2 linked regions of the Vulgatibacter sp. genome follow. The protein of the gene in region 2 binds, or shares a complex with, the protein of the main gene of each other region. Links are inferred from orthologs where the notes say so. Each region holds a gene or a part of one and is shown on either strand. Other genes may lie near its edges.

Region 1 (10,505 bases), on a different replicon or contig from region 2:
GTCCTGCCGGTGCACGTAGGCCCTGCCGCCCGGTGCGTCGAGCTTCTCGAGCACGGTGACGCGGTAGCCCCGTGCGCCGAGGCGCACCGCTGCGGCGAGACCGCCGAAGCCGCTTCCGATCACGATCGCCTGCCGCTCCACCCGTTCGCTCACCATGGGGGCGAGCATAACGTTGGCCGCAACCTTTGACAAACGATGTGCAGAGACCGTAGCTAGGCGTGAACCCGGGGGTATTTGCAGATGGCCACGTCTCCAGAGCTCGGCCGCTACCGGATCCAGGCAGTCGCCCAGATGACCGGCGTGCCGGCAGCGACGCTCCGCGCCTGGGAGCGGCGCTACGGGGTGCCCACCCCGGCGCGGACCGCCTCCGCCTACCGGCTCTACAGCGACAGGGACGTGGAGCTCGTCACCCGGATGCGGGATCTGCTCGCCGAGGGGATCGCCGCCGCCCAGGCGGCGGCGACGGTCCTCGCCCTGCCCCTCCCCGCCCCTGCGGCAGGTAGCGCCGATGCCTGGGAGCAGGCCGGCGCGGCGATCGTCGAGGCGACGCGGCGCTTCGACGTCGCCGCCCTAGAGGGGGCGGTGCGGCAGGCGCTGACGCTGGGTTCCGCGGCGACGATCTACGAGCGGGTCCTCGGGCCCACCCTGCGCGAGGTGGGGGACCTCTGGCACGCGGGGCTCCTCTCGGTGGCCCAGGAGCACCTCGCCACCCAGGTGCTGGAGAGCACGGTCCGCTCGATGCTCCGGCTGGTCCAGCCCCCGACACCTGCACGCGCCGTCGTTCTCGGCTGCATGGCGGAGGAGACCCACACCCTCGGCCTCTATGGGGCGGCCTTCCACTTCACCGGCTGGGGCTACCGCACCGTGATCCTGGGCGCCCGCACCCCGCCCGAGGCTGTCGCCGACGCGGTGGCGGGCATCGAGCCAGCGGCGGTGGGGCTCTCGATGGTGATGCCGCTCCCGCGGGCTGCCGCACGGCGGCTCCTCGCCGCGTACGGGGAAGCGTGCGGATCGATCCCCCTCCTGCTGGGCGGCAGGGCAGCACCCTCCTTAGCTTCTCTGGTCGAGGAGCTGGGCGGGCTCTGCGTCGGCGAGGATCTCGTCGGGGCACGGGGCCGCGTCGAAGCCCTCCTCGCCACGAGACAACGGAGGAAGGGATGAGATGGACGGCGGCGATTTGGCTCCTCGCGCTGGCCCCGACGGGGGCGCTGGCCAACGACGCGGAGGGGAGCCCGTCGCCGCCAGCCACCGCGGAAGTTCCGGTCGCCGAGCCCGCGGCGGTCGAGGAGTGGTGGGCGGGGCACCAGGTGGTCTTCGGCACCCGCAAGGTCCCGATCCTCGGCAGCCTCGACACCCGCACCGACAGCTTCCTGCTCGCCCGGGTGGTGCGCGAGGGGGACGAGCTCCTTCTCGAGCAGCGCTCCTGTCGCTTCGAGATCGCGAAGGTGGCGGGGGTGCGCGTCTCCTTCCGCGAGGGCGCCACCTTTCCCCCGGCGACGATCCGCTTCCAGCGCACGGGCGACCGCTTCGTCGCCCAGCCCTGGAGCACCACCTGGAGCGACGAGGACATCGACGGCGACGGCAGGCCCGGCGCCACGGTGGAGGTCGATGCGCCGATCTGCGGCGGCTCGCTCTTCGTCGGCGCCAGCAGCCGCTCGCTCGCTCGTGGCGAGGAGCGCGACGGCGCCCTCCGCGGCGAGGTGCGGGTCGAGGTGGCGCAGCAGATCCTCGGCACCTCCGGCAGCTGCCTCGAGATGATGGCGAGGGACAGCACCGAGCGGGTCAGCGGTAGCTTCGCCTACAAGCGGGTTCCGCCCGGGACCACCTGCGAGTCGCTGCTGCAGGCCGCGTGGCCGGTGCAGGCGGACGAACCTCGCCGCCGCGCGGCACCTGCACCCGAGCGGCGGCGGATCCATCTGCGCTGACGACCGGGCGGATCAGTCGGCGAAGGTCTCGAGCTCGGTGGCGTCTTCCTGCTGCGCTTCGAGGGTGTCGGTTCCGTCGCCCAGGGGATCCACCTCGCCGATGCGGTTCGAGTCACCGACGGTGCCGATGTCCTCGAGGGGATCGACCTCGCCGATGGGGTCGACGTCGAACGTACCGATGTCCTGATCCCGTTCCAGGTCGCCCACCCCGGTGTCGAACGCCGAATCGCCGAGGTTCGGCTGGCTGAGATCCTGGTTGCCCGGGCTGCCGAGGGGATCGACCGCCTGCCCGAAGGCATCGTTCCGTTCGTCGTCGTCGCCGATGGGATCGATCGGATTGAGGACCACGTCCTCCTGCGCCCGCTCCGCCGCGGAGCCCTCGACGCCCTGCTCTGCCACCTGGGCGGAGGCCGCCACGGGAAGCGCCAGGGCTACTGCCAACAAGATTCGTAGAGAACGCATGTCACTTACGCTGCGCAGCCGGTGGCCTTCGTGCAGCGGCCTGCCGAAAGCAGCGGAGCCGGCCCTGCGGGGACCGGCTCCGTCGTCAATCGGCGTTGGGAGCGGCGGCTCGCTCGGGCGGCCAGTCGCCGGTGAGCACCGCCACGAAGAAGAGCGGGCCCACCAGGGCCTGGAGCAGGTTGGTGAGGAAGGCAGGCTGCTTCTTCTCCCAGACCACGTGGCCTGCGAGCTGGACGAGCCAGCCCACCACCGCGATCCCCACCACCACCGGCCACGGGGTGATCCGGCCCAGGGGGAAGCAGAGCGCGAAGAGCACCGCCATGATCAGCGCCAGGCGCACGTGCAGGCGCAGGTACCAGGCGATGGCGAGCACGTAGCCGACCCAGGCGGCGGTGATGGTGACGCCTGCCACCTCCACCAGCGCGATCCAGTCGAGCATCGCGACGATGTGGAAGACGATCAGCGGGATCGCGATCTTGTGGGTCAACCGGTTGGTCGGGTGCCGGTGGCTGTCGGCGTAGTCCTCGAAGAGGCGCTGGAGCTTCTCGTTCATCGTCCCCTCCGAGCGTTCGGGGCCCGCCCACAGGCGCGCGGGCCCCACGGATGTTTCAGCGCTGGAACTCTTCGGGCGTCTCGTAGACCCCCTCGAGGAGCTGGTCGCGGCGGGCGGCCACGTCGGCGTCGAGTCGCTGCAGCGCCTCGGGAAGCCGGTCGTACATCCGCTTGTGCGCGCGGCGCTTGTCGCCGTGGAAGAGCGCGTGGGTCACCCACGGCAGCACCGACGTGACGTCGGTGCGGACGTAGGCGGAGTTGAACTCCACGCACTCCGCCGAGACCTTGCCCCAGGTGTGGCCCTCGCCAGCGGGGCAGGAGGAGAGCGCGCCGTTGTCCACCACCTCGACGCAGAACTGCACGTCGATGTCGAAGCCGCGGGCGTCGAGCTCGAGGATCTGGCCGAGGGTGGGCTCGCCCTGGAGCGTGTAGTTCTTGGGCACGCCGCCCCCGAGGATCCAGACCGCGGTGTCGCCCTCGTTCTGCGCCAGCCACTGCAGCGCCGCCATGGCGTAGACGTCGGCGTTGATGTCGAGGGCGAATTTGAACTTCTCGCCGAGGGCCGCCTTGAGGCGCACGGCGTTGAGGAAGATCGAGCCGTCCTGCGGCGCGCCGACGAAGATGGGCACGCCGAATTTGTAGGCGGTGGCCAGCAGCGAGTGCTGGTCGACGCCGACCTTCGACTCGAGCTCGTAGAGGTGCTTGCCGAGGAGGTGGTGGAACTCCGCGGTGGTCATCGTCCGCTGGAACTCGGGCATCGCCATCAGCCAGGCGAAGAGCCGGTCGGTGCGGAGCAGCACGTCCTCGGGGAAGGCGATGTCGTAGATGCGGATGATCCGCGCCTCGCGGAGCATGGTGTCGCCTGCGTCGGGGGCGATCTCCTTGAGCCGGAAGCCGAGGACGCGGTGGGCGTCGTGGTAGAGGTTCGCGCCCGTGGTGGTGAGCACGTCGATCATGCCGCGCTCGATCATCGGAACGATGCAGGAGCGGTGGAGCCCCGCCGGCGTCATCGCGCCGGACATGGTGCAGAAGACGAAGTTGCCGCTGTCGACGCTCTTCTGCATCAGCCTGGCGCCCTCGCGGACCTGGCGGCCGACGTAGGCGGGGAAGGCGCTGGCGAGCAGCTCGATCGGCGACTCGTTGCCGGTGATGGCGCGGGGGCGGACCTCGCGCGACTGCTCGAAGGCCTCGAGGACTTCCTGGGCGACGTTGTTCTCGGACATGGCGGACCTCTACCTGCGTGCGATGGGCTGCATGACGACCGCGCGGGATGCGGCCTGCCCAACCGGCGGCGGAACCTACACGTTCCCAACCGCACCTGTCTCCCCCTTCGCGTGCGGGTCAGGGCTGCGGCGGAGGGGGCGTCGGCAGCCAGAGGGCAGCGAGTTCGAGAGGAGCGGCGTCGAAGGGCGGTGCGTGCACCGCATCGTTCCCGGCAAGGACGTGCGCGACCTGCCAATGGCTGCCCGCGCGCCGGTAGACCTCGAGCATGCGCGCCAGCGGATCGACGAGCCAGACCCACTCCACCTCGGCGGCGGCATACGCGGGCAGCTTGGCGGCGCGGTCGACCCGAGTCGTCGAGGGCGAGAGGACTTCGCAGACCCAGTCCGGAGCCAGGGTGAACGCCGGCGTGTCCGGCACGACCGGCATCCGGCTCGTCCGCCATCCCGCCAGGTCGGGGATCAGGATGTCGTCGCCGAGGTGGAGCTCGGGCTCGATGTGGAACCACCAGCCCCCTGGCCCCCCGCGACTGCGCTGGAAGGGCCCGAAGAGCTCCCCGGTGAGAGCCGTGGCGGCGTGGCCGTGCGGCGAGGCAGGCCGGGGGCTGACCACCAGCTCGCCGCCGACGAACTCGCCGTAGAACCGCTCGGGTAGCGCCTCGATCCGCGCTACCGCCTCTTTCCGCGTCATCCCCATGGGAACCTCAACGTGCGCACCGGCTTCCATCGTGCCCTCCCCTTGCTCGAACCGGAAAGAGCTTGCCACGGGGGTCTGACATCAGGCCGGGCGCCGGGCTGCCTGCCGGCGGGCCGACCGGCGCAACCCGGGCAACTTCCTCGGCCTTCCGCTGTTGCGGGGAGACGACGGAGGTGTCGATGCATCGGAAGCCGGGCCACGGGCGGCGGGAGAGCAGCACGCAGCAGGTGTCGGCGCGCGAGGTCGAGGTCCCCGCCCCGGAGAGGGGGGCTCGACAGGACGCGCCCACCCCGCTATACCCCGACGCTCAGCCTGAACGGATGGTCACGTACATGGAGCCCGATTCGATCCTCATCCGCGGCGCCCGCGAGCACAACCTCAAGGACGTCACCCTCGAGATCCCCAAGAAGAAGCTGGTGGTCTTCACCGGCGTCTCGGGCTCGGGCAAATCCTCGCTCGCCTTCGACACGCTCTACGCCGAAGGCCAGCGCCGCTACGTGGAGAGCCTCTCCTCCTACGCCCGGCAGTTCCTCGGGCAGATGGAGAAGCCGAAGTACGACACGATCCGCGGCCTCTCCCCCACCATCTCGATCGAGCAGAAGGCGGCCTCGTCCAACCCGCGCTCGACGGTGGGCACGATCACCGAGGTGCAGGACTACCTCCGCGTGCTCTTCGCCTCGATCGGCGTGCAGCACTGCCCCACCTGCGAGCGACCGGTGGGCAGGCAGTCGGCGCAGCAGATGGTCGAGACCATCCTCGAGATGCCCGCTGGCTCCAAGGTGCAGGTCCTCGCCCCGCTGGTGCAGAACCGCAAGGGCGAGTACCGCGAGGTGATCGAGGACGCGAAGAAGCGGGGCTTCACCCGCATGCGCGTCGACGGCCGCGTCGTGGACATCACCGCCGAGAAGGTGGTGCTCGACAAGAAGAGCAAGCACGACCTCGAGCTCGTCGTCGACCGCCTGGTGGTCAAGCCCGAGATCCGCACCCGCCTCACCGACTCGGTGGAGACGGCGCTGCGCGAGGGCAAGGGTCTGATGATCCTCGCCGACGGCGCTGCGGAGAAGGCGAACGACCGCTTCTTCAGCGAGCACAACGCCTGCCACCACTGTGGCCTCTCCTTTGGTGAGCTCTCGCCGCAGTCCTTCTCCTTCAACTCGCCGCTGGGCTTCTGCCAGGCCTGCAACGGCCTCGGCTCCAGGCCCGAGATGGATCCGGAGCTCATCGTCCCGGACCAGAGCCTCTCGATCCACGGCGGCGCGGTGGCCCCCTGGGCCAGCGGCGTCACCCGCGGCGAGGGCTGGACCGCCGATCTGGTCGAGCAGCTCGGCAAGGCCTTCGACATCGATCTCGACAAGCCCTGGGAGAAACTCCCGAAGAAGCAGCGCGACCTCGTCCTCTACGGCACCGGCGGCAAGGAGTTCACCGTCACCTGGAAGGACGCAGCGGGCTCGGGCCGGTACAAGATCGACTGGGAGGGCGTGGTCAACCAGCTGATGCGCCGGTTCAAGAACACCGCCTCGGAGCAGATGAAGCGCTACTACATGCGCTTCTTCAGCGACAAGGCGTGCTCGGATTGCGGCGGCGCCCGCCTCAAGCCCGAGAGCCGGGCGGTGAAGATCCACGGCCTCGCCATCCACGAGCTCGCCCGCCGCACCATCGGCGAGGCCCACGGCTGGGTGAAGGACGTGGAGCTGGTCGGCGCCGAGGAGCAGATCGCCAAGGAGCTGCGCAAGGAGATCCTCGCGCGGCTGGGCTTCCTCCTCGACGTGGGTCTCTCGTATCTGACCCTCGACCGGCCGGCGGGATCGCTCTCGGGTGGCGAGAGCCAGCGCATCCGGCTCGCCTCGCAGATGGGCTCCGAGCTCACCGGCGTGATCTACATCCTCGACGAGCCGTCGATCGGCCTCCACCAGCGCGACAACGGCAAGCTCCTCGCCACCCTGAAGCGCCTCCGCGACATCGGCAACTCGGTGATCGTGGTGGAGCACGACGAGGAGACGATGGAGGAGGCGGACTGGATCGTCGACTTCGGTCCAGGCGCGGGCGAGCTCGGCGGCCAGGTGGTGGCGCAGGGCACGCCGCAGCAGCTGATGCGGGACGAGCAGTCGATCACCGGCGCCTTCCTCTCCGGCCGCCGCGAGATCGAGATCCCGGCGCAGCGCCGGCCCGGCAACGGCAAGTTCATCCAGGTGCTGGGCGCCGCCGAGCACAACTTGAAGGGAATTGACGTCGCCTTCCCCCTGGGCCAGCTGGTCGCCGTCACCGGTGTCTCCGGCGCCGGCAAGTCCACGCTGGTCAACAAGATCCTCTACCCGGCGCTGGCCCGCTCCCTCCACGACGGGCGCACGCACCCGGGCAGGCACAAGGCGATCACCGGCCTCGAGTACGTCGACAAGGTGATCGACATCGACCAGAAGCCGATCGGCCGCACCCCGCGGTCCAATCCGGCGACCTACACCAAGATCTTCGACTCGATCCGCAACGTCTTCGCCGAGACGCCGGAGGCCCGCGCCTTCGGCTACACGCCGGGCCGCTTCTCCTTCAACGTGAAGGGCGGTCGCTGCGAGTCCTGCGAGGGCGACGGCGTGAAGCTCGTCGAGATGCACTTCCTGCCGGACGTCTACGTGACGTGCGAGACGTGCAACGGCAAGCGCTTCAACGACGCCACCCTGCGCGTGCGCTTCAAGGGGAAGAACATCGCCGAAATGCTGGAGATGAGCGTGCGCGAGGCGCTCGAGCACTTCTCGCTCCACAAGGAGATCGTCCGGGGGCTCACCACCCTGGCCGACGTGGGCCTCGGCTACGTGAAGCTCGGGCAGCCCTCCCCCACCCTCTCCGGCGGCGAGGCGCAGCGGATCAAGCTCGCCCGGGAGCTGGCGAAGGTCGGCACCGGCCAGACCATCTACATCCTCGACGAGCCCACCACCGGCCTCCACTTCGCCGACATCGAGAAGCTGCTGCAGGTGCTCCACCGGCTCACCGACGCCGGGAATACCGTGGTGGTGATCGAGCACTCCCTCGACGTGATCAAATGCGCCGACCACGTGATCGACATCGGTCCCGAAGGTGGCGAGGGGGGCGGCACGCTGGTGGTCGAGGGCACGCCGGAGCAGGTGGCGGCCTGCCCCGAGAGCCACACCGGCCGCTACCTGGCGCAGGTGCTGGAGAAGCACGCCCGGCGGCAGAAGCGCAGGGCCTGATTGCGCGTCGGAAGGAAAGCGCCGGCAGCGGTACGCCCCTGTCGATGGCGCTTCCCTCGGGCTGCTACGAACTAGACACAAATCGGGGCTTGACCCAGCGCCGCGAACCCCGGGGCAGTCGATGACAACGCTGATCTGGCACGCTCGCCTATTGCGCGGCCGCGGGGAATCTCACTCCGCGGCCGCGCAGACGCAGGCGCTGACGCGACACGCCGCCGCGAGCAACGGGCACCACCGTGGTTGGTCTTACCGCAACTCGAGCAGCCCCTCGCCACCGCGCGAGTGCGAAGCGTAGTCGCGAGGACTTGGACAACGACGACGCACGCCGCACTCACGGCCGCGTTAGCTCCTACCGAAGCACAGGCAATTCCTAGAACCGGTTTGGCGACGGGCGGCGCGGCACCCGCTTGGGGCGTTGCGCCGTGTCTTACGCCAACTCTACAAGGGAATGGTTGCTTCACAAAGACTCAGAGGCCAACACAGCCTCGAAGTTCGTAGGGGATCCGTGCGCTCAAGCATCCATTTAGCTGCGGTCGTCGGTTGTTTGGTGGCTCCGGCAGTCGCACATTCAGTCGGTGGGGAGCGCTCGTCCGCTTCCGGTTAGCGACTCCGCGAACCTCGGACCGGCGACGAACCCGGCGCTTGGGATGATGGAAAACAAGCCAGGACTTGCGTTCGTCGACTCGGCAACAAACGAGAACCTGCTCTGGGACCCGGCGTCCGCGACCTTTCGGCCGTTCCCAATCACCCTCGATCGCGCGGCAGCACGTTGCGTCTGGGGCGGGCAAGTCCTGTTCTGCGAGGACGATAATGACTCCATTCCGGGTTACCCGCTCGACGGTGTGCAGGCGTACGACTTCTCTCAGGCTGTGACTCAGGCGACTTGGGCGCTACAAGGCAACGGAGCACCGCAGGGGCTGGTTGAGGCTTCTGGAGACGCAGCAGTGCTGGCGCCGCCTGGCACCGGTGAAATCCGCCACCTTTCGTTCGCGTCCTCGGGCACTGCACTGCAGAGCTCCGTGGTCGCCGGGAGCTCGCGCGATGCTCATCCTGTCGTTGGCGACAACTACGTCTTCTACCAGGAGAAGGACAGCACGAATGGCGTTTGGTATCTGAAGGCTTGGGAGGTCGCGACGGCAGCCACTACGTCGGCAACTCTGGCCGAGGCTGCAACTCCGACCGACGTCGTATATGACCTCGTCTTCACAGAGACAGCTGGCGAGCCGAGCTCTCGTGACGCCGGATTCCTCTGGAATCCGATCTCGCTGCCCTTCGACGCCCCTTCTCAGGGTTGCGCTGGCTACCATGACATGAAAGTGGGCCTCAGCAACGCCGGCCACACTGGGTTCCCTGCATCCGACTTCGTGGTGGTGCGGGCGTCTGGATGCGCTGGCGGCGACAAGCTCATCGCGTTCAACAGCCTCAGCTCGTACAACCGCGCGTTTGACGTTGGTACGATCTCCTCGACGAATCCGGAGTTTGCAGTCTACGAAGACCAGATCGCCTGGATCGATCCGCTCGGGGATCTGCGATGGGTTCGGGCCGACATGGGCCAGCTCGCGGTCCTGACGAACGAGTCGGAACCCAACGACACCATCCTCATTCCCAACGCTCTCATGCCGTCGTGGTTCGGGCAGGGAATTGCAGGCAATGCCGACGTCGACTACTGGAGCTTCGAGGGTGAGGCGGGTAAGCACTACGACGTGATGACGTCGACGCAATCGCCTCGAGAGTGGTGCCAGAGCTACCCCGCTGGTGATACCTACATCACGGTCTTCGATCCGCAAGGCTACGAGCTCTTTTCGGTCGATGACGGTAACGGCTACTGCGCTGCAGCTGATTTCATTGCTGCCTCGGATGGTACCTACTACGTCGCGGTCACTGCATCTCCCAACCATACGACGACCTACACTACGGGTACCTACTATCTCACGGTTGACGTGCTGTAGCGTCTGCCAGGCGTAGGCCCGGCTTGAGCTGGGTCTACGCCTGGCTCGTCATTCGCCGAAGGGAGCTGAAGATGCCTCGCCATCCCGGCCTTTTGATCGCCCTGGCAGTCGTCCTTGGTGTCGGCTGCAGCAGCCCGCGTGAGCCCATCGACGGCTTGGCGGGTTCCGGTGGGAGTGGTGGCACCGCCGGGCATCCTGCTGGTGGTTCGGGCGGAGGAGGGATGGGCGGTGGTGGCTCGGGCGGAGCAGGCGGTGCTGGTGGAGCCGGCGGGATGATCGAGCCCTGTGGCAATGGGCAACTCGATGCGGGGGAGGATTGCGACGGCGATGACTTCGCCGGCGTCACCTGCAGCTCGCTCGGCTTCGATGGCGGCGAGCTCGCCTGTGCAACCGACTGCTCGTTCTCGACTGCAGCGTGTACTCGCACCGAGCGGTGCGACTCCGGCGTGGACGAAGACGGCGACAGCCTCGTCGACTGCGAAGACGACGATTGCTTTAAT
Region 2 (11,188 bases):
GGAAACGGCGGAGCAGGCCGCGGCGCCTTCCGTAGCCGTAGGAGCGCCGGGACCGGCGCCTGTTGAGGAAACGGCTGAGGAAGCCTGCGGCTGCTGCCTTCTTGAAGAGACCCATCGTCTACCTCCTTGCGCGTGGTGTCCTTCAAGGTGGGCGCGATGGGGCGGCCATGCACCGCGCGCCGCCCGGGCTCCGGGCGAGCAAGCAGGCGCCGTGCGGCTTTCTGCCGTGCAACCGGCGGCGCTTCTCGGGCATCCTGCGGCGCCATGAGCAAGGCTTTCGTCACCGGCGCCGGCATCCGCGTCGGCCGCGCCACCGCCCTCGCCCTGGCCCATGCTGGCTACGACCTCGTCCTCCACGCCCACGCGTCGGTCGATGCGCTGGAGGAGGTGGCGGCGCAGGCCCGGGCGCTGGGCAGGCAGGTCGATCTCCGCACCGCCGATCTCTCGGATCCCGACGCGGTCGATCGCCTCGCCGCAGCGCTGCGCGCCGAACACCCGGCGCTCGATCTCGTGGTCCACAACGCCGGCATCTTCGAGCGGGTGCCCTTCGCCCGGATCGATCGGGCCCGCTACCGGCGGATGCAGGCGATCAACCTCGAGGCCCCCTTCTTCCTCACCCAGGGGCTCCTCCCCTCGCTGCTCGCGGCGCCGGCGCCCTGCGTGATCCACGTCACTGACATCGCCGCGGAGCGGCCCTACGACGAGTACGCCCACTATTCGGTGAGCAAGGCCGGGCTGCTCATGCTCACCCGCGCGCTGGCGGTGGAGCTCGGACCGAAGGTCCGGGTGAACGGCGTGGCGCCAGGGACCGTGGCCTTCCCGCCCGACTACGACGAGGCGACCAAGCAGTCGATCCTCGCCCGGGTGCCGATGGGCCGCGAGGGTGATCCCGAGGACGTGGCCCGGGCGGTGCTCTTCCTCGCGCAGCAACCCTACGTCACCGGCCAGGTGATCAACGTGGACGGCGGCCGCTCGGTCGTGCTCTGAGAGTTTGTGAAACAAACTCTCCAGCGAAGCCGAAGGCGGAGCGATCGTAAGATGGAGCGTCTCTCGCGCGAAGCGCGAGCGAAGAAAGCGGGCCGGCGCTTGCCGGACCGATTTCTTCACACGCTCTGAGGTTTCGCATGCAGCGTCCCTTCCTCACCACCAACGGCAGGAGCCTCGACGCCATCGAGGTCCGCGGCCTGCGTGCCGACTGCATCGTCGGCGTCTACCCGGAGGAGCGGCGCACGGTGCAGACCCTGCAGGTCGATCTGGCCCTCTTCCTCGACACCCGCGCCGCAGCTGCAGGCGCAGGCCTCGAGGCGAGCCTCGACTACGCGCGCCTCGCCGGCGAGATCCGCTTCCTCCTCGAGTCGTGCCGTTTCCGCCTCCTCGAGACCGCCGCGGAGGCGCTCTGCAGCTACATCCTCGCGCCGCCCACCGCCGACGCGCCCCACGCGCAGGTGGAGGCGGTGAGCGTGCGGCTCACCAAGCCCGGCGCCCTCGGCGGCGACGCCGTTCCCTCCCTCGAAATCCACCGCAGCCGCGAGGAGATGGGCTTCCCCGTCGAGGAGAAGAAGTGGGGCCGGGTCGACGTGCTCCACGCCAGCCAGGGCTGCGGGATCTACCGGCTGCGGATCGCGCCGGGGGCGTCGATCCCCACCCACGTCCACCAGGCGATGGAGGAGCGGGAGCTGATCCTCGGGTCCAACCTCCTGCTCCAGGGCAGGCCCGTGGCGCCGGGGAGCGCCTTCCGCTGGCCGAAGGATCTGCCCCACCGCTACGACAACCCGGCGCAGGTGGAGGGCACCATCCTCTGCGTCGATCGGCCGGCCTTCCTGCCCCACGACGAGATCGAAGTGGCGCACGAGGGCGAGCTGCCCTGGGTCGAGCCGGTGCCCTTCTACCCTGCGGCGGAGCGGGCGCGATGAAGCTGCCCGTCGGCACGCGGCGGGTGCTGGTCACCGGCGGCGGCAGCGGCATCGGCCGCGCCGTGGCCGAGCGGATCGCCGCCGACGGCGGCGAGGTGGTGGTGGTCGGGCGCAGGGCGGAGCGGCTCGAGGCGGTGCGGGATGCATGGCCCGGCCGCATCCACGCGCTGCCCTGCGATCTTGCCGACGAAGCCCAGCGGCAAGGCCTGCTCGAGCGGGCCCGGGATCTGCTCGGCGGCCTCGACGGCATGGTCCACAGCGCCGGAAACGTGGTGCACCAGGCGCCGGGCCGGATCGACGAGGCGGCGCTGCGATCGCAACTCGAGCTCAACCTCGTCGCCCCCTTGCGCCTCGGCGAGGAGGCGCTGCGCGTGCTCGAGAGCGGCGGGGGCGTGGTCTTCGTCGCCTCCACGCTCGCCTTCCGCCCGGTGCGGACCTCTGCGGCCTACAGCGCGGCGAAGGCGGGGCTGGTGGCGGCGATGGCCTCGCTGGCCCTCGAGGGCGCGCCGCGGGGCGTGCGGTTCAATGCGGTGGCGCCGGGGCTCGTCGACACCGAGATGATTCACGAGCTGCGCCTCGATCCCGGCGAGACGATGCCCACCGGCGTGGAATACGAAGAGCGCCTCGGCGCACAACTCGAGGCGCTCCGCGGCCTGCACCCCCTCGGCCGCCTCGGCAAGGCGGAGGACGTGGCCGCTGCGGTGGTCCATCTCCTCGGCGCTTCGTGGAGCACCGGCACCACGCTCACCATCGACGGCGGCCTGCTCCTGCGTGAGTGATCAGGAGCGGGCGGGGCCGGGCCGCTCCACCGTGCCCCGGCGCTGGAGCCAGCGGGCGAGCAGCCAGCAGGCCAGCGCCCAGGCCATCCCCGCCACCCAGCCGCCGAGCACGTCGGTGGGGTAGTGCACCCCGAGGTAGAGGCGGCTCAAGCCCACCAGCACCGTGATCCCCATCGCCACCAGCAGGCACCAGGCCCGCGCCCAGGTGTTGCGCACCAGCCGCGCCAGGAGCGCGCCGAGGGTGAGGTAGACCACCGCGGAGAGCATGGCGTGCCCGCTGGGGAAGGAGGCGGTGAGCACCTCGGTGAGGTGGGGCACCACGCCGGGCCGCTGCCGGTCGAAGGCGTCCTTGAGGGCGGAGGTGAGGAGCGCGCCGCCGAGGGTGCTGCCGACCACCAGCCACATCGTGCCCCGCCGGCGCTGCAGCCCCAGGGCGACGACCACGCTCACCGTGACCAGGACGAGCACGGTGACGCCGCCCAGCGCGGTGATGTCCCGGGCCGCCTCCTCCACCCAGACGTCGCCGATGGGATCGGAGAGATCGCCGGGGGTGCGCAGCTGCCGCAGCACCCACTCGTCGAAGGCCTGGGTCTCGCCCTCGTTCACCTCGTCGGCGAGCGCGACGAATCCCCACACGCCGCCGACCACCAGCAGGCCCGCGACGAGCACGCTCTTTTCGTTGCGGCCGATCCAGTCGATCAGCCGCCAGAAGAGCCGCTTCAGCACGCCATCCTCCGCGGGGCCGCCGGTCATGCCGCCGCACACCGGGCGAGATCCCGCAGGGCGTACCGCGCCGCCTCGAGCAGCCGCTCGCCGGAGAGATCCGGCGCCGTCTTCACCACCAGCTTCATGTCGGGGGTGAGGCGGTAGTTGCCGCCCCGGGCCACCAGCGCTGCCACCTTGGCCGGATCGAGGAGCGCGTCGGGGCCGAGGGTGATCACCAGCCGCGCCGGCCCGCTCTCCAGCGCCCGCAGCCGCAGCGCGCGCAGATCCGCCTTGATCGCCATGGTGCGGGTGAGGGCGTCCACCTCGTGGGTGGGCTGGCCGCAGCGATCGATCATCTCCTCTCGGACCTGCTCGATCTCCTCGTCGGTGTTGGCCTGGGCGAGCTTCTTGTAGAAGAGCAGCCGCTGGTGCACGTCGGGCAGGTAGTCGTCGGGGATGAAGGCCGGCACCGGCAGCTGCACCTCGGGCTCCACCACGTGCTGGATCGGCTCGCCGCGGGTCTCCGCCACCGCCTCCTCGAGGAGCTGCGAGTAGAGGTCGAAGCCCACTGCCTCGATCTGCCCCGACTGCTTGGCGCCGAGGAGGTTGCCGGCGCCGCGGATCTCGAGGTCGTGGCTGGCGATGTGGAAGCCCGCGCCCAGATCGCTGAACTGCTGCAGCACCTCGAGGCGCCGCTGCGCGTCCTTGGTGATCTGCTGCTTCGCCGGCACCAGCAGGTAGGCGTAGGCGCGCTCCGACGAGCGGCCCACGCGGCCGCGGAGCTGGTAGAGCTGGGAGAGGCCGAAGGTGTCGGCGCGGTTCACGATAATCGTGTTGGCGCTGGGGATGTCGAGGCCGCTCTCGATGATCGTGGTGCAGAGCAGCACGTCGTATTTCTTGTCGATGTAGTCGCCGACGATCCGCTCGAGGACGTGCTCGCCCATCTGCCCGTGGGCAACGCCAATGGAGGCCTCCGGCACCAGCTCGGTGAGGAAGCGCTGCATCGAGCCGATCGACTCCACCCGGTTGTGGACGAAGTAGACCTGGCCGCCGCGTCCCTTCTCCCGGAGGATCGCCTCGCGGATCTCGGTGGGCGAGAATTTCGAGACGAACGTGCGGATCGCGCGACGGTCCGCAGGCGGCGTGTTGATGATCGACATGTCGCGCACGCCGGCCATCGACATGTGCAGGGTGCGCGGGATCGGCGTGGCGGTGAGCGTGAGCACGTCCACCTCGGCGCGGTAGCGCTTGAGGCGCTCCTTGTGCTTTACGCCGAATTTCTGCTCCTCGTCGATGATCACGAGGCCGAGATCCTTGAAGGCGACGCTCGGCGCCAGCAGCGCGTGGGTGCCGAGGACGATGTCGACCTTCCCCTCCGCGGCGCGCTGGAGCACCTCCTTGTTCTCCTTTGCGCCGCGCAAGCTGGAGACCCAGTCCACCTGCACCGGGTAGTCGCGCATCCGCCTCTTGAAGGAGTTGAAGTGCTGCAGGGCGAGGATGGTGGTCGGCACCAGCACCGCCACCTGCTTCTGCCCCAGCACCGCCATGAAGGCGGCGCGCATCGCCACCTCGGTCTTGCCGTAGCCCACGTCGCCGCAGACCAGCCGGTCCATCGGCTTGCCCGAGGCCATGTCGGCGATCACGTCGTCGATCGCCTTCTGCTGATCCGGCGTCTCGTCGAAAGCGAAGTCCGCCTCGAATTGGTGGAAGTAGCGGTCGGGCTGCGGGTACTCGATGCCCGGGTGGGCCTTGCGCCGCGCGTAGATGTCGAGGAGCTCCGCCGCCATGCGCAGCAGCTCGTCCTTGACCTTCTTCTTGGTCTTCTCCCAGGAGGTGCCGCCGAGCTTGTCGAGGCGCGCGTGCTCCGCGCCGGCGCCCACGAATTTCTGCACCTGCCGCAGCTTCGAGACCGGGAGGAAGAGCTTGTCCTTCCCCTCGAAGTGGAGGACGAGGAAGTCGCCCTCCACGCCGCGGACGTTGAGCTTCTGCAGGCCGCCGTAGCGGCAGATGCCGTGGTCGACGTGCACGCAGAGATCGCCCTCGTTCAGCTCGCGGAAGGCGGCGACGAAGGGCATGTCCGCGCGGCGGGCGGAGCGGAGCCGGCGCTTCTGGCGGACGCCGAGGATCTCCTCCTCGGCGATGACCGCGAAGTGCGCCTCCGCGGCGAGGAAGCCGGCGGTGAGCTCGTGGGGGACGATCCAGGCGTGGACCGAGCGATCCCACCAGCTGGAGGGATCCGCGGGCACCCACTCGTCGCGGATCTTCACCGCCACCCGCCGCTCGGAGAGGAGCCGCTTGAGCTTGTCGGCCTGCCCCTGGGAACCCGCGGCGAGGATGGTGGTGTAGCCCCGCTCCCGCCACCGCTTCAGCCGCTCCACCAGCGGGTGGAGGGCGCCGTCCTCGCCGTGGTGGTTCTCGATCTCCTTGCGGATCCCCGCGGTGGCGGGCAGGTCGAAGCGCACCGCTTCCACGTCGGCGCCGCCCATCCAGAGCGAGTGGAGGTCGGCGCGGGCGAAGGCGCCGAGCTGGGCGAGGGCCTCGTCGGCGCCGAGGAAGTGGGCCTGCGGCGGCAGCGCGAGATCCGCGCGCTCGAGGGTGGCCTCGTGCTCCTTCTCCAGATCCTCCCAGAGATCCTCCAGGGCCCGGTCGATCGCTACCGGATCGTCGAGGAGGATCACCGCGCCTTCCGGAAAGAATCCGGCGATCGGCTCGAGCTTCTCCTCGTAGAAGCCGGGGAGGAAGCTCTCCACGCCGTAGGCGGGGATCGCCTCCTGGATCGAGTCGACCAGCTCCCGCACCTGGGCGGTGGGCTTGTTCACCCGGTCCGCCGCGTCGCGGATCGCGGCGATGCCGGCGCGTTTCGTCTCGTCGCTGAAGAGCACCTCGCGGGCGGGGCCTAGGAGCACGCGGTCGAGGGTCCGCACCGTGCGCTGGGTGTCGGGCTCGAAGACGCGGAGGCTCTCCACCTCGTCACCGAAGAATTCGAGGCGCACCGGCTGGCCGTAGATCGGCGACCAGAGGTCGAGGATGCCGCCGCGGACCGCGAAGGTGCCCGCGTCCTCCACCAGCGGCACGCTCTGGTAACCCAGCGCCACCAGGCGGCGCGCCAGATCGTCGCGGTCCCAGCTCGAGCCCACCGCGATCTCGTCGGTGGCGCCGGCGAACATGGCGCGGGGCAGGGTGCGCCGGGCCAGCGCCCTGGCGGAGAGGACCAGCGCCGGCGGGGCTTCGCCGCGGTGGAGGAGGGTGAGGGCGGCGAGGCGGTCGAGCTCGGTGGAGCGATCCGGCGAGAGGCCGTCGTAGGGGAGGACCTCGTCCACCGGCAGCCGGAGGACCTTGCGCTCCTCGCCCTCGGTGCCGCCGCCGAGGAAGAAGCCGAGGTCCGCGGCGAGGCGGTCGGCAGCCTCCTCGTCCGCCGCCACCACCACCAGCGGGCTGCCGAGGGCCTCGCGGATCCCGGCGGCGACCCAGCCCCTGGCGCCGCCCTTCACGCCCAGCACGGGAACCGGCCCCGTGCCATCCCGGAGCCGCTCCAGCAGACGGCCCAGGGCGCCCTCGGCCGTGCCTTCCGTTTCGTTCGCCAGCAGATCGTCCATCCCAGCCCACGACGCACACGACCCCGCCTGCCTGCGGGCCGGAGGCGGCCCGGGCGGTGGGTCGTCGCTTGCTCCGCAGTATGGGTTTTGCGCGCCGACCCTGCCACGGAAACGGGCGCCGGACGCCCTCCGCGCGGTTGATGCCCCAACTGCGCTGTGCCATGATGCGGGCCGCAATTCCGCGTCTCCACAGGGTTTTCAGCGCTCATGTCCCAGTCCGAGACCCCGCCGAAGAACGCCTTCCAGGTCGACATCAGCGAGGACGCCATCGCCGAGGCGCTCCGCGCCGTCGAGGGTGGCTCCACGACCACCGGCGTCGAGAACACCCTCGAGATCGAGGTCGAGGAAGACGTCGTCGCAGCAGCGGGCGAAGGCGACGAGGCGCTGCGCGCCGAGCTCGATCTCAAGGAGCAGCTCCTCGAGGAGTCGGCGAAGCGCACGCAGCAGCTGATGCAGCGCCTGCAGGAGGCCAACGACCTGCGCCTGCGCGCGGTGGCCGACCTCGAGAACTACAAGAAGCGGGCGGCGCGGGAGCGCGAGGAGCTGCAGAAGTTCGGGATCGAGAAGCTCCTCTCCGAGCTCATCCCCGTCCTCGACAATTTCGACCGGGCCCTCGAGGCTTCCGCCGGCGGCGGCGACCTCAACTCCTTCGCCGAGGGGGTGCGGATGAACCGCCGCCTCTTCGAGGAGACCCTGGGCAAGTTCGGGGTGAAGGGCTTCTCGGCGGTGGGCGAGCTCTTCGACCCGCGCTTCCACGAGGCGATCCAGCAGGTGGAGAGCACCGAGCACGCAGCCAACGTGGTGGTGCGGGAGCTGGTGCGGGGGTACCAGCTCCACGAGCGGCTCGTCCGCCCGGCGATGGTGGTCGTCTCCAGCGGGCCCGGCCCCGAGGCCGCCGCTGCTCCTTCCGGGGAAGAAACGCAGAATTGAGCCTCTGCCCGCCGTGCGCCCCGGGGGGAGCACACAAGGGAACGACGTAAATGGCCAAGGTCATCGGGATCGATCTCGGAACCACCAACTCCTGCGTCGCCGTCCTCGAGGGCGGTGATCCGGTGGTGATCCCCAACTCCGAGGGCAGCCGCACCACCCCGTCGATGGTGGCCTTCGCCGAGAACGGCGAGCGGCTCGTGGGGCAGATCGCCAAACGCCAGGCGATCACCAACCCCGACGCCACCATCTACGGCGTGAAGCGCCTCATCGGCCGCAAATACCAGACGCACGAGGTGCAGCGGAGCCTGGGGCTGCTGCCCTTCGGCGTGCTGCCTGCAGACAACGGCGACGCCTGGGTCGACGTCCGCGGCAAGAAGATGGCCCCCGCCGAGATCTCGGCGCAGGTGCTCTCGCGGATGAAGCAGACCGCCGAGGACTACGTGGGTGAGGAGGTCACCGAAGCGGTGATCACCGTCCCCGCCTACTTCGACGACGCCCAGCGCCAGGCCACCAAGGACGCGGGCCGCGTCGCGGGCCTGAACGTCCTGCGCATCATCAACGAGCCCACCGCTGCGGCGCTGGCCTACGGCCTCGACAAGCAGAAGGACGGCAAGAGCGAGCGCATCGCGGTCTACGATCTCGGCGGCGGCACCTTCGACATCTCGATCCTCGAGCTGAACCAGGGCGTCTTCGAGGTGAAGGCCACCAACGGCGACACCTTCCTCGGTGGCGAGGACTTCGACAACCGGATCATCGACTGGCTCGCGGAGCGCTTCGCGGCGCAGCACGGCACCGACCTGCGCAAGGATCGGATGGCGCTGCAGCGGCTGAAAGAAGCGGCGGAGCGCGCCAAGCACGAGCTCTCCTCGGCCCACGAGACCGAGGTGAACCTCCCCTTCATCACCGCCGACGCCACCGGCCCCAAGCACCTCACCGACACCCTCGACCGCGACACCCTCGAGCAGCTCTGCGCCGAGCTCATCGACCGGACCCTGGAGCCGTGCAAGGTCGCGCTCCAGGACGCCGGCGTCACCGCCCGGCAGATCGATCAGGTGATCCTGGTCGGCGGCATGACCCGCATGCCGAAGGTGCAGGAGAAGGTCCGCGGCTTCTTCGGCAGGGATCCGCACAAGGGCGTCAATCCCGACGAGGTGGTGGCGATCGGCGCGTCGATCCAGGGCGCGGTCCTCACCGGCGACGTGAAGGACGTGCTGCTCCTCGACGTGACCCCGCTCTCGCTGGGCGTCGAGACCGCCGGCGGCGTCTACACGAAGATCATCGACAAGAACACGACCATCCCCGCGAAGAAGGGGCAGGTCTTCTCCACCGCGCAGGACAACCAGCCGATCGTGTCCGTGCACGTGCTCCAGGGCGAGCGCGAGATGGCGGCGGACAACAAGACGCTGGCCCGCTTCGAGCTGGTGGGCATTCCGCCTGCGCCCCGCGGCGTGCCGCAGATCGAGGTCACCTTCGACATCGACGCCAACGGCATCGTGCACGTGGCGGCGAAGGATCTCGGCACCGGCAAGCAGCAGACCATCCGCATCCTCGCCTCCTCCGGCATGACCGAGGAGGAGATCCAGCGGATGATCAAGGACGCCGAGGAGCACCGCGGCGACGACGAGCAGAAGAAGGCCGTGGCCGACGCGAAGAACACCGCCGACGGCCTGATCTACACGACCGAGAAGAGCCTCGAGGAGTACGCCTCGATGCTCCAGCCGAAGGACGTCGAGGAGATCAAGGGCGACGTGACGGCGCTCAAGGCGGTGCTGCCGACCAACGACCTCGAGCGGATCAAGGAAGCGGTGGCGCGCCTCGAGGGCAGCGCCTACCGCATCGCCGAGACGATCTACAACCAGTCGGCGGGCTGATCGCTCCACGCGAGACGGTGCGTTGCGAGCGTTGCCGCGCCGATGGCGGCAACGCAGGCCCTACCGCCGGACGCGTCCGCATCGCCTGTTGGCTCTTTGGTCACTCGACCGGAACGATCGGCTGGCCGATCGAGTCGAATTTGTCGAGATCGTACCGGTAGACAGCCGAGAACTTGCCGACGTGCGCGCCGGGCAGGGTGTAGACGACGTAGAGATGCTCTCCCGTGAGCCCGGCAGCCCAGACCTCATGGCCTTCGATTCCTCGGATGTCACGCATCGCCCAGTCGGTCGTACGGGCGAGGAGGAGCCGCCGTCGATCCGCGAGGTTCTCGTAGACCTCCTCCACCCAGACCATGGCGGCGTAGTCTCCCCACGTAGCGATCCCGCTGGCATCCACGACGGGTCGCGGCCAAAAGACGGGGCCCAGTCGTAGATTGGCAAGCGCGCCGTCCTCCGTGCGCTCGGCAATCCAGAACCTTCCCTCGTGCTGGTAGACGGCGCACGCGTTTGCCGTCGAGAAGCCCGCTACATGCGTGCTGCTCAGGCCGATGGAGCAGGTGTCGACCTCGATTCCCTGCATGGCCGTACGAATCCCCCGGCCATCCGGTTTCCAGAAGCGGACCCGCGATCCTGGTGCGGAACGATCGATCTCGGACCAGATGAGCAGGTCGCCAAGCGCCGCGGCTCTTGCGGTCCGAAAGCCAGAATCACTCGGGCGGTCCAGGACCGTGATCGCGCTCGAGCCCGGTGTGAGCGCAGCGCGGATGATGCCGCCGCAGAAGTAGAAGGATCGTCCCCCCTCGTCCATATCGGCGTATTTGCAATAACCCGGGTTGAAACCCTGGCTGCCAATCTCGGGCCAGGGGAGTTGCCAGCGCCAGGCCGCCTCCCGACGGTCCCAGCTGCCGCGGATGTGTAGGCTGTGCTCCCAGTCGAAAGACCTCGCTCCACTTGAAGCGAGTCCGGACTGGAGTACGAGGCTTGAACTGCACCAAGCGAAGTTGTCCTTCGTGCTGACAACCGCCTGAACGGCAGCGACTGTCATCCCCGATGTCAGGTCGACGCTGCGCTGCGTCTTCAGGTGATACCTAGCCGGGGTCGTGCCCCCATGCACGAAGTGAAGAAAGGCGGTCGAACCCTCCTCCTTGAGAGATGAGCTGATGACTGGGTACGCGGCGATGTCCCCGTGTCCCTGCAGCACATCGGCGCGGGCACAGCCCTCACCGCAGCTCTCCCACCGAAGCGGCGGATACTGGATCCCGTCCGGATCCGCTTGCCTCATGTAGCAGCGCTCGTCCCAGACCTCGGGCTGCGGAAGCAGTGACCAAACCTCGGGGTCGTCGAGCCAGGCCACCTCGGCAGGGAGACCAAGCGGCGGGAATTGCTTCGCGGGG

What was found.
Region 1: the proteins of mfd (region 2) and uvrA are in contact, whole or in part, in a crystal structure (PDB 4DFC), measured with the Escherichia coli proteins. The link is inferred for Vulgatibacter sp. from one-to-one orthologs.

Annotation. Positions count from the first base shown.
Region 1 is NZ_JAWLCN010000002.1:454,371-464,875, forward strand. What follows is about bases 4,793-8,256. They hold uvrA (excinuclease ABC subunit UvrA), read left to right. Parts: upstream 4,793-5,188; coding sequence 5,189-8,056; downstream 8,057-8,256. Other genes in these bases: ACESMR_RS05815 (Uma2 family endonuclease), read right to left, coding at 4,793-4,850. In the rest of the region: ACESMR_RS05785 (phytoene desaturase), read right to left, coding at 1-168; ACESMR_RS05790 (MerR family transcriptional regulator), read left to right, coding at 241-1,161; ACESMR_RS05795 (hypothetical protein), read left to right, coding at 1,158-1,925; ACESMR_RS05800 (hypothetical protein), read right to left, coding at 1,938-2,366; ACESMR_RS05805 (DUF962 domain-containing protein), read right to left, coding at 2,473-2,940; ACESMR_RS05810 (deoxyhypusine synthase family protein), read right to left, coding at 2,996-4,162; more of ACESMR_RS05815, read right to left, coding at 4,281-4,792; ACESMR_RS05825 (PPC domain-containing protein), read left to right, coding at 8,707-10,005; ACESMR_RS05830 (DUF4215 domain-containing protein), read left to right, coding at 10,278-10,505. UniProt on the Escherichia coli protein: The UvrABC repair system catalyzes the recognition and processing of DNA lesions. UvrA is an ATPase and a DNA-binding protein. A damage recognition complex composed of 2 UvrA and 2 UvrB subunits scans DNA for abnormalities.
Region 2 is NZ_JAWLCN010000003.1:350,939-362,126, reverse strand. Bases 3,242-7,388 are described here. They hold mfd (transcription-repair coupling factor), read right to left. Parts: upstream 6,994-7,388; coding sequence 3,442-6,993; downstream 3,242-3,441. Other genes in these bases: grpE (nucleotide exchange factor GrpE), read left to right, coding at 7,201-7,388; ACESMR_RS08920 (phosphatase PAP2 family protein), read right to left, coding at 3,242-3,445. Also shown: ACESMR_RS08940 (hypothetical protein), read right to left, coding at 1-115; ACESMR_RS08935 (SDR family NAD(P)-dependent oxidoreductase), read left to right, coding at 265-987; ACESMR_RS08930 (dihydroneopterin aldolase), read left to right, coding at 1,125-1,913; ACESMR_RS08925 (SDR family NAD(P)-dependent oxidoreductase), read left to right, coding at 1,910-2,692; more of ACESMR_RS08920, read right to left, coding at 2,693-3,241; more of grpE, read left to right, coding at 7,389-7,923; molecular chaperone DnaK, read left to right, coding at 7,974-9,794; ACESMR_RS08900 (hypothetical protein), read right to left, coding at 9,895-11,188. UniProt on the Escherichia coli protein: Couples transcription and DNA repair by recognizing RNA polymerase (RNAP) stalled at DNA lesions. Mediates ATP-dependent release of RNAP and its truncated transcript from the DNA, and recruitment of nucleotide excision repair machinery to the damaged site.